2 linked regions of the Neobacillus sp. PS2-9 genome follow. Each later gene encodes a partner of the first gene's protein in a complex. Links are inferred from orthologs where the notes say so. Each region holds a gene or a part of one and is shown in the gene's direction. Other genes may lie near its edges.

Evidence for each region.
Region 2: the proteins of arsC (region 1) and trxA are in contact, whole or in part, in an NMR structure (PDB 2IPA), measured with the Bacillus subtilis proteins. The link is inferred for Neobacillus sp. PS2-9 from one-to-one orthologs.

What each region holds. Positions count from the first base shown.
Region 1 is NZ_CP133269.1:3,869,358-3,873,517, reverse strand. The notes cover bases 761-3,654. They hold arsC (arsenate reductase (thioredoxin)), read left to right. Parts: upstream 761-1,943; coding sequence 1,944-2,366; downstream 2,367-3,654. Other genes in these bases: RCG25_RS19435 (permease), read right to left, coding at 3,156-3,654; arsB (ACR3 family arsenite efflux transporter), read left to right, coding at 862-1,917; RCG25_RS19450 (ArsR/SmtB family transcription factor), read left to right, coding at 761-843. Outside these bases: RCG25_RS19455 (arsinothricin resistance N-acetyltransferase ArsN1 family A), read left to right, coding at 1-288; more of RCG25_RS19450, read left to right, coding at 496-760; more of RCG25_RS19435, read right to left, coding at 3,655-4,022; RCG25_RS19430 (hypothetical protein), read right to left, coding at 4,035-4,160. UniProt on the Bacillus subtilis protein: Catalyzes the reduction of arsenate [As(V)] to arsenite [As(III)]. In vitro, can dephosphorylate para-nitrophenyl phosphate (pNPP).
Region 2 is NZ_CP133269.1:1,443,609-1,447,738, forward strand. Bases 626-3,489 are described here. They hold trxA (thioredoxin), read left to right. Parts: upstream 626-1,832; coding sequence 1,833-2,147; downstream 2,148-3,489. Other genes in these bases: RCG25_RS07095 (electron transfer flavoprotein subunit alpha/FixB family protein), read left to right, coding at 626-1,487; uvrC (excinuclease ABC subunit UvrC), read left to right, coding at 2,284-3,489. Also shown: RCG25_RS07090 (electron transfer flavoprotein subunit beta/FixA family protein), read left to right, coding at 1-470; more of RCG25_RS07095, read left to right, coding at 510-625; more of uvrC, read left to right, coding at 3,490-4,056. UniProt on the Bacillus subtilis protein: Participates in various redox reactions through the reversible oxidation of its active center dithiol to a disulfide and catalyzes dithiol-disulfide exchange reactions.

The sequences.
Region 1 (4,160 bases):
TTGAATCAATACAATAACCGATGTGCTTATGACGGGGTTGCCGATCTTTCTGCTTATATTTCCAGAGAATTTAGAGGTAAGGGAATTGGCAAAAAGCTTTTAGCTGAACTTGAATTCCTTGCTAAAGAAAATGGCTTTCATAAAATAGTTTTGTTTACTTTTCCATTTAATCAATTAGGACAGGGATTATATACAAAAATGGGTTTTAGGGAAGTAGGAGTATTTAAAAACCAAGGAATTCTTGATGGTAAATTTGTTGATGTCATGGAGATGGAGAAAATATTGTAGTCTAATTTCAATCTGTTTTTTTACGAAAACTTTACATTTAAGTTCTTGAATTCATTTGTTCGTTGTTTTAATATATAAGCAAATAGTTATATGTTAATTTCTATATAAAATGTATAAGTTGCTAAAGTCTAACAGAAATTTTAAAGCATATTTTACTATTATATAAGTAAATTATTATTTGCTTATGTAACGGAGGAGGGGTTATTGATGCTGAAATCAAAGGTTGATTTGGATCGTGCGGCGAACGTCTTGAAATTATTAGGTGATAAAACACGTTTATCTATTATTGCCATCTTAAAACAACGTGAGTGCTGCGTCTGTGAATTCCTTGAAGTATTTGAGATGAGCCAGCCATCCATCAGTCAGCATCTTCGTAAATTAAAGGATGCGGGAATGGTTAAGGAAGAACGAAGAGGTCAGTGGATTTATTATTCACTGAACCAGCAAACTGACCTTTATGGAATGATTGAAGATATCTTGGAACACGTACCAGACCAGATTGATAAAATTAAACAGATTGAAAAAAACAATCCTACGCTTCGGTGTGGTTGTTAACAAAAGGGAGTGAAAAAATTGAGTAATTTAGAGAAAAAACGCTTATCTTTTCTTGATAGGTACCTTACACTATGGATTTTTCTAGCTATGGCTATAGGGATTGGATTAGGATTTGTCTTTCCAGGCTTTGTAGATAACATGAATAGTTTACAGGTAGGAACTACATCCATTCCACTTGCTATTGGTTTAATTTTAATGATGTACCCTCCGTTAGCAAAAGTTCGTTATGAGGAAATTGGGCGTGTTTTTAAAGATGTTAAGGTCCTCACTTTGTCCCTGGTACAAAACTGGATCATTGGGCCAATCCTTATGTTTTTATTAGCTATTATCTTTCTTCCAGATAAACCAGAGTACATGGTTGGCCTTATTATGATTGGTTTAGCCCGTTGTATTGCTATGGTTATTGTTTGGAATGACCTAGCAAAAGGAGATACCGAGTATGCAGCTGGATTAGTCGCATTCAATTCAATCTTCCAAATGCTTTTCTTTTCCGTGTATGCTTATGTGTTTGTGACTATTATCCCAGAATGGATCGGAATTCAAGGGGCAGTTGTCAATATTACAATGCTTGAAGTAGCGAAATCAGTATTCATTTATTTAGGAATTCCTTTTCTCGCTGGAATGATTACACGCTTTACAATGGTAAAAGCAAAAGGCAGACAGTGGTACGAGAAGGTATTTATTCCAAAAATTAGTCCTATAACTTTGATTGCTTTGCTATTTACAATCATCCTTATGTTCTCATTAAAAGGGGACGCAATCGTTAGCTTGCCATTAGATGTTGTCCGTATCGCTATTCCGTTATTAATTTACTTTGTAATCATGTTCTTTGTTTCCTTTTTTATGGGGAAGAAAATCGGAGCAAACTACCCTGTAACAACAACCCTTGCATTTACTGCTGGTAGTAATAACTTTGAGTTAGCAATAGCTGTTGCTGTTGGTGTATTTGGAATTCATTCGGGTGCGGCCTTTGCAGCTGTAATTGGACCACTAGTAGAAGTACCTGTCATGATTGCGTTAGTCAACGTGGCTTTATGGTTTAAACGAAAATATTTCAAAGAAAATGCAGCCTAAAACTAATAATAAAGGTGGAGTACAACATGGAAAACAAAAAAACAATTTATTTCTTATGTACAGGAAATTCTTGCCGTAGCCAAATGGCAGAGGGGTGGGCTAAGAAACATTTGAGCAGTGAGTGGGAGGTTAAAAGTGCTGGTCTTGAGGCACATGGCTTAAACCCTAACGCAGTTAAAGCAATGAAGGAAGCTGGCATTGACATCTCTAAACAAACATCTGATGTAATTGATCCTACTATATTGAATAACGCTGACTTAGTTGTTACATTGTGCGGGCATGCTGCAGATCACTGTCCTGTCACTCCTCCACATGTAAAACGGGTTCACTGGGGCTTTGATGATCCAGCAAAAGCAGAAGGAACAGAGGAAGAAAAATGGGCATTCTTTCAACGTGTCCGTGATGAAATTGGTGATCGAATTAAGCGTTTTGCTGAAACAGGAGAATAAAAGCATTACGCGTATTTCATATATAAAAGAAAACTAGTAAAATAAGAAAGTGAATTTTTTGAAAGGTGAGGAAAATATGATTATCACAGATCAAGCTCGTGATATATTGAAGCAACTGTTCGAAGATCACGATGCCGATAACATCCGTGTCTATTTTGCAGGCTTTGGCTGAGGCGGACCACAAGTAGGACTGGCTCTGGATGAGCCGGAAAAAAATGATACAATCGTAACTATAAATGAAATTGCAGTAGCTATCGAACCTGAGATTGAGCCCTATACAGGTGACCTAAAGCTTGATTTTAGCCAAGAAGCGAATGCTATTGTTCTGTTAGGAAATGAAAGTGATTGTTAAATGGGGAATTTAAAGGGTTCCGTTTAGAGGTGCTAGATGTCTTGTACTTAATAGAGTAAGCAGCAAAAGTAAATAAAATAAGGGGAGATTTTCCTGTTAAATATAGAATGGAGCTAATTTCGGGGAAAATAAGGGGAGATTTTCCGGTTATGCAAAGAAAAAGCCCCCATTTTCGCATTTTTTGAATCAATAGGCGGAATTTCTCCCTCTATTTCAGCTCTTTTTATTAATAATTTTTAAATAAGCGGAATTTCTCCGTCTATTATCAGCTCGGCTGCTTAGCCTAATTCCCCAACCAATAAGTGTGGACTCTTTTGATCATAAGATGCGGGAATCGGCAGCTTTTTATCGACCAGCTTATAAAGGTCAATAAAATTGGTGCTCAAAACAGCACTGCAAATGACAGAAGCTTTGACATCCTTTTTTAAAGAGCATATTTAGATTAGGTAGAAAATAAAACCTGAAATAGTGGACATGACCACCACTGATAAAACAAATGTAACGACTAATTGCTTTTTAAAGATTGATTTTAAAAGAATCACTTCTGGCAAACTAGCACCTGCTGAACTGATAATCATGGCCATCACTGGTCCTAACGCCATTCCTTTTGCAATAAGCATTTGTGAAATTGGAATCATACTGGAAAGACGAATATATAAAGGAATTCCTATAATGGCTGCGATAGGTATTAGCCACCAATGGTCTCGGCCAAACACACTTGAAATCCATTCTGTTGGAACTAACCCGTGGATCACAGCTCCAATTGCAGCACCGATTAATAAATAGGGATAAACACTTTTCATTAAATTAAGGGTTTCCAATAAAGCCAATTTAACATTAAATTTTTGATGCTGTTCTTGATAACCGGTCATTACAACATTTTTTACTGACTTTTCGAATCCTAATTTCTCAAGAGTAAAGCCAATGATGATTGAAAAAACTGTGGTTAAAAGCGTATAGATAGCTGTCACCTTCCATCCAAGAGCTACACCCATAATGGTCAAAATTGTAGGGTCAAGGACAGGGGAGGCAAATAGAAAAATCATTACTATCCCAAATGGCATTTTCTTTTTTAACATATTTACAACGACTGGAATTGTGGAACAGGAACAAAAGGGTGTTATAAAGGCAAAGATAATGGCAGCAAAGGCGGCGATCAGTTTGTTTTTTCCAGCTAACTTCTTTTCAATCTTCTCGTAAGGGATATATCCTTGAAGAAGACTAATGAAAAATGATATAACAATAAACAGGACCGTTAACTCAAGTGCAATAGATAGAAAACTTTTAAGCGTGTCTAACCACATGATCAATTCCCCCTAGCATTCGCTGCAAACACAATAGTTTTTAGTGGTTTGTTCTGTTTTGTTATTTTTGGTAAAAAATTTACTAGCTATCTTTTGAAAAAAGGATTCATGTTTAATGCCAACAAACTTCCAAGCTCC
Region 2 (4,130 bases), 2.4 Mb from region 1 along the record:
CCGAATATCTAAAGGATAAAGAAGTTGATTTAATTATTGGTGGAAATGTGGCTATTGACGGTGGAACAGGACAAGTAGGACCAAGAGTAGCCGAACTCCTCAATATTCCGTATGTAACTACCATTACGAAACTCGAAATTGATGGAACAAATGTGACTGTTACTCGTGACGTTGAAGGTGATTCAGAAGTCATTGAAACAAGCCTTCCACTTTTAGTTACAGCACAACAAGGGCTTAATGAGCCGCGCTATCCATCTTTACCTGGAATTATGAAAGCGAAGAAAAAGCCGCTTGAGGAATTAGAATTAGATGATCTTGATCTTGAAGAAGAGGATGTAGAAGCAAAAACTAAAACAATTGAAATTTATTTGCCGCCTAAAAAAGAGGCTGGAAAGGTCTTAGCTGGCGATTTAAATGATCAGGTTAAAGAACTTGTTCAACTTCTTCATACTGAAGCAAAAGTAATCTAATCGTAACTTCATAAAAATTGTTTTCAGGAGGTAAATGAAATGACTAGAAAAGTATTGGTATTAGGAGAAGTTCGTGACGGATCATTACGTAATGTATCTTTCGAAGCTGTTGCAGCAGCAAAAACAGTTGCAGAGGGCGGAGAAGTTGTTGGTGTATTAGTGGGCGAATCTGTAAGCGCTTTAGGTGCGGAGTTAGTTCAATACGGGGCTGACCGTGTAGTGGTAGTTGAGCATGAGAATTTAAAACAATATTCTTCTGATGGTTATGCTCAAGCCTTATTAGCTGTCATTGATCAAGAGAAGCCTGAAGGATTAGTGTTTGGTCATACTGCATTAGGAAAAGACCTTTCACCAAGGATTGCTGGTAAGCTCTCATCGGGTCTAATCTCCGATGCAACAGCAGTAGAGACAGCGGGTGGAAACATTGTATTTACTAGACCAATTTATTCTGGTAAAGCATTTGAAAAGAAAATTGTAACAGACGGCGTAATTTTTGCTACCGTACGTCCGAACAATATTGCCCCATTAGCAAAAGATGAAAGCAGAAGCGGTGAGGTTTCCTCACTATCTGTGGAAATTAAAGACCTTCGTGCAATTATTAAAGAAGTAGTAAGAAAAGCAAGTGAAGGTGTGGATCTAAGTGAGGCTAAAGTAGTTATTTCTGGCGGCCGTGGTGTGAAAAGTGCAGAAGGATTCAAACCGCTAAAAGAACTTGCTGACGTACTAGGAGGAGCAGTTGGTGCTTCTCGAGGTGCATGTGATGCCGACTATTGTGATTATTCCTTACAAATTGGGCAAACAGGAAAGGTTGTAACTCCCGATCTATACATTGCCTGCGGTATTTCAGGTGCAATCCAGCATTTAGCCGGTATGTCTAACTCGAAAGTGATTGTTGCCATTAACAAGGATCCAGAAGCCAACATTTTCAAAGTGGCAGATTACGGAATCGTTGGTGACCTTTTCGAGGTTGTACCTTTACTAACAGAAGAGTTTAAAAAACTTAAAGTTCACTCATAATAATAAAGTGGAGAGCGAGCGGTCAAAATCCGCTCGCTTTTATCATTATGCTGTGTTAAAGAACATTGTTGATTTTTACACTCTGTTGATTGGAGCGGAAGGAGCGAAGACTCCTGTGGGAGTATGGTTCAGGGGAGACCCCGCAGGCGCTAGCGCCGAGGAGGCTCGCCGAAACACCCACGGAAAGCGAAGCTCCTGGAGCGGAAATCAACTGACTTGGTACAAAGAGAGAATACTTAATGCTTTATGGGGTATATTAGTTGCGAAACATATTATTAGCTTGATATTCCAAACGATGGTATACTTTCGGTAGTAATTCAGTATTCAATAGGAGGTCAATATATAATGGCTATTTCACATTTAACAGATCAAAATTTCTCATCAGAAACAGGTTCAGGTACTGTACTTGTTGATTTCTGGGCACCTTGGTGTGGACCTTGTAAAATGATCGCTCCAGTTCTTGAAGAACTTGATGCAGAAATGGGAGACAAAGTAAAAATCACTAAATTAGATGTAGATGATAACCCACAAACAGCAGCTAATTTTGGCGTTATGAGCATCCCAACCTTATTAGTTTTAAAAAATGGTGAAGTTGTAGATAAAGTAGTCGGCTTCCAACCTAAAGATGCTTTAGCAAGTGTGTTACAAAAGCACGTATAAACCTATAGAAATTAAAACCTTAGCTGGACACGTTCTGGCTAAGGTTTTTTTGTTGATTACAAAACCTCCCACTTTCCTTTATCAACAGATGTGTTAAAATTTTATGGATAGCATAAAAGAAAGAGGAGTGGCCGGAGTGAATGAAAATATTAAACAAAAATTAACCCTGCTGCCTGACCAGCCTGGCTGCTACTTAATGAAAGACCGTCAGGGGACAATTATTTATGTAGGGAAGGCAAAAATATTAAAGAACCGCGTTCGTTCTTATTTTACCGGCTCACACGACGGAAAGACGTTAAGACTTGTTAATGAAATAGAAGACTTTGAGTACATTGTGACCTCATCCAATATAGAAGCTTTGATACTTGAACTAAATCTCATCAAAAAATATGATCCAAAATACAATATCATGCTGAAGGATGACAAAAGCTATCCGTTTATTAAGCTGACAGCAGAGAGACATCCCAAGCTGATTATCACAAGAAAAGTAAAAAAAGATAAAGGCAAATACTTTGGTCCTTACCCTAACGTTGGAGCAGCAAATGAAACAAAGAAACTACTAGACCGTATTTATCCGTTGCGAAAATGTGCGACTCTCCCTGACCGAGTATGTTTATATTACCATTTAGGCCAGTGTCTCGCCCCATGTGTAAACGAAGTTCCTGAGGAACAGTATAAGCAAATGACGGATGAAATTACTCGATTTTTAAATGGCGGATATAAGGAAATAAAAAAAGAACTAACCGAAAAAATGACGGCAGCAGCAGAAGAATTGGATTTTGAAAGAGCAAAAGAGTTCCGTGATAAAATCGTCCACATTGAAACCATCATGGAAAAGCAAAAAATTACCATGACGGATTTCACGGACCGGGATGTGTTTGGTTATGCTGTTGACAAAGGCTGGATGTGTGTACAGGTCTTTTTTGTCCGTCAAGGAAAGCTGATTGAGCGGGATGTTTCCATGTTTCCCATCTACAATGAGCCAGAGGAAGAAATCCTTACGTTTTTAGGACAATTTTATCAAAAAGCCAATCACTTTAAGCCAAAGGAAATCCTGATCCAAGATGAAATTGATTTGAATATGACTGCACAGCTCTTAGAAGTGAAGGTTCTTCAACCGAAAAAGGGACAAAAGAAGGAGCTTGTTAACCTTGCAATCAAAAATGCAAAAATTGCCCTAAATGAAAAGTTTTCATTAATTGAGAAGGATGAAGAACGAACTATTAAGGCAGTAGAAAACCTCGGAAAGCTTCTTGGAATTTATACACCCCATCGGATTGAGTCTTTCGATAACTCTAATATACAAGGGACAGATCCTGTTTCAGCGATGGTTGTGTTTACGGATGGGAAAGCGAATAAGAGAGAATATCGCAAGTATAAAATCAAGTCTGTAAAGGGACCGGATGATTATGAATCGATGAGGGAAGTAACTAGAAGAAGATACTCGAGAGCCTTAAAAGAAAATCTTCCTCTACCGGACCTTATTATTATTGATGGTGGAAAAGGACATGTAGAAACGGTAAGGGATGTTTTAGAAAATGAATTAGGATTAGATATCCCACTATCGGGTCTTGTAAAGGATGAAAAACACCGTACATCGCAATTGTTATACGGCAATCCGTTAGAAATTGTTCCACTTGAACGGAACAGCCAGGAGTTTTATTTACTGCAACGTATTCAAGATGAGGTTCACCGCTTTGCCATTACCTTTCACCGCCAAATACGTGGAAAGAGCGCCTTTCAATCATTGTTGGATGATATCCCGGGGATTGGGGAGAAACGCAAAAAACTATTGCTTAAACAGTTTGGTTCTGTAAAAAAAATGAAGGAAGCCAGTCTGGAGGAATTTACCGACATGGGTATTCCATCAAATGTGGCAGAAGAGTTAATGAAAAAACTTCAAGAATAGTTATTGTCAGAATAAATTGACCATGCTATAATTAGTGAAAATTTAAATTACTATCACTTTATAGTACTAAAGTG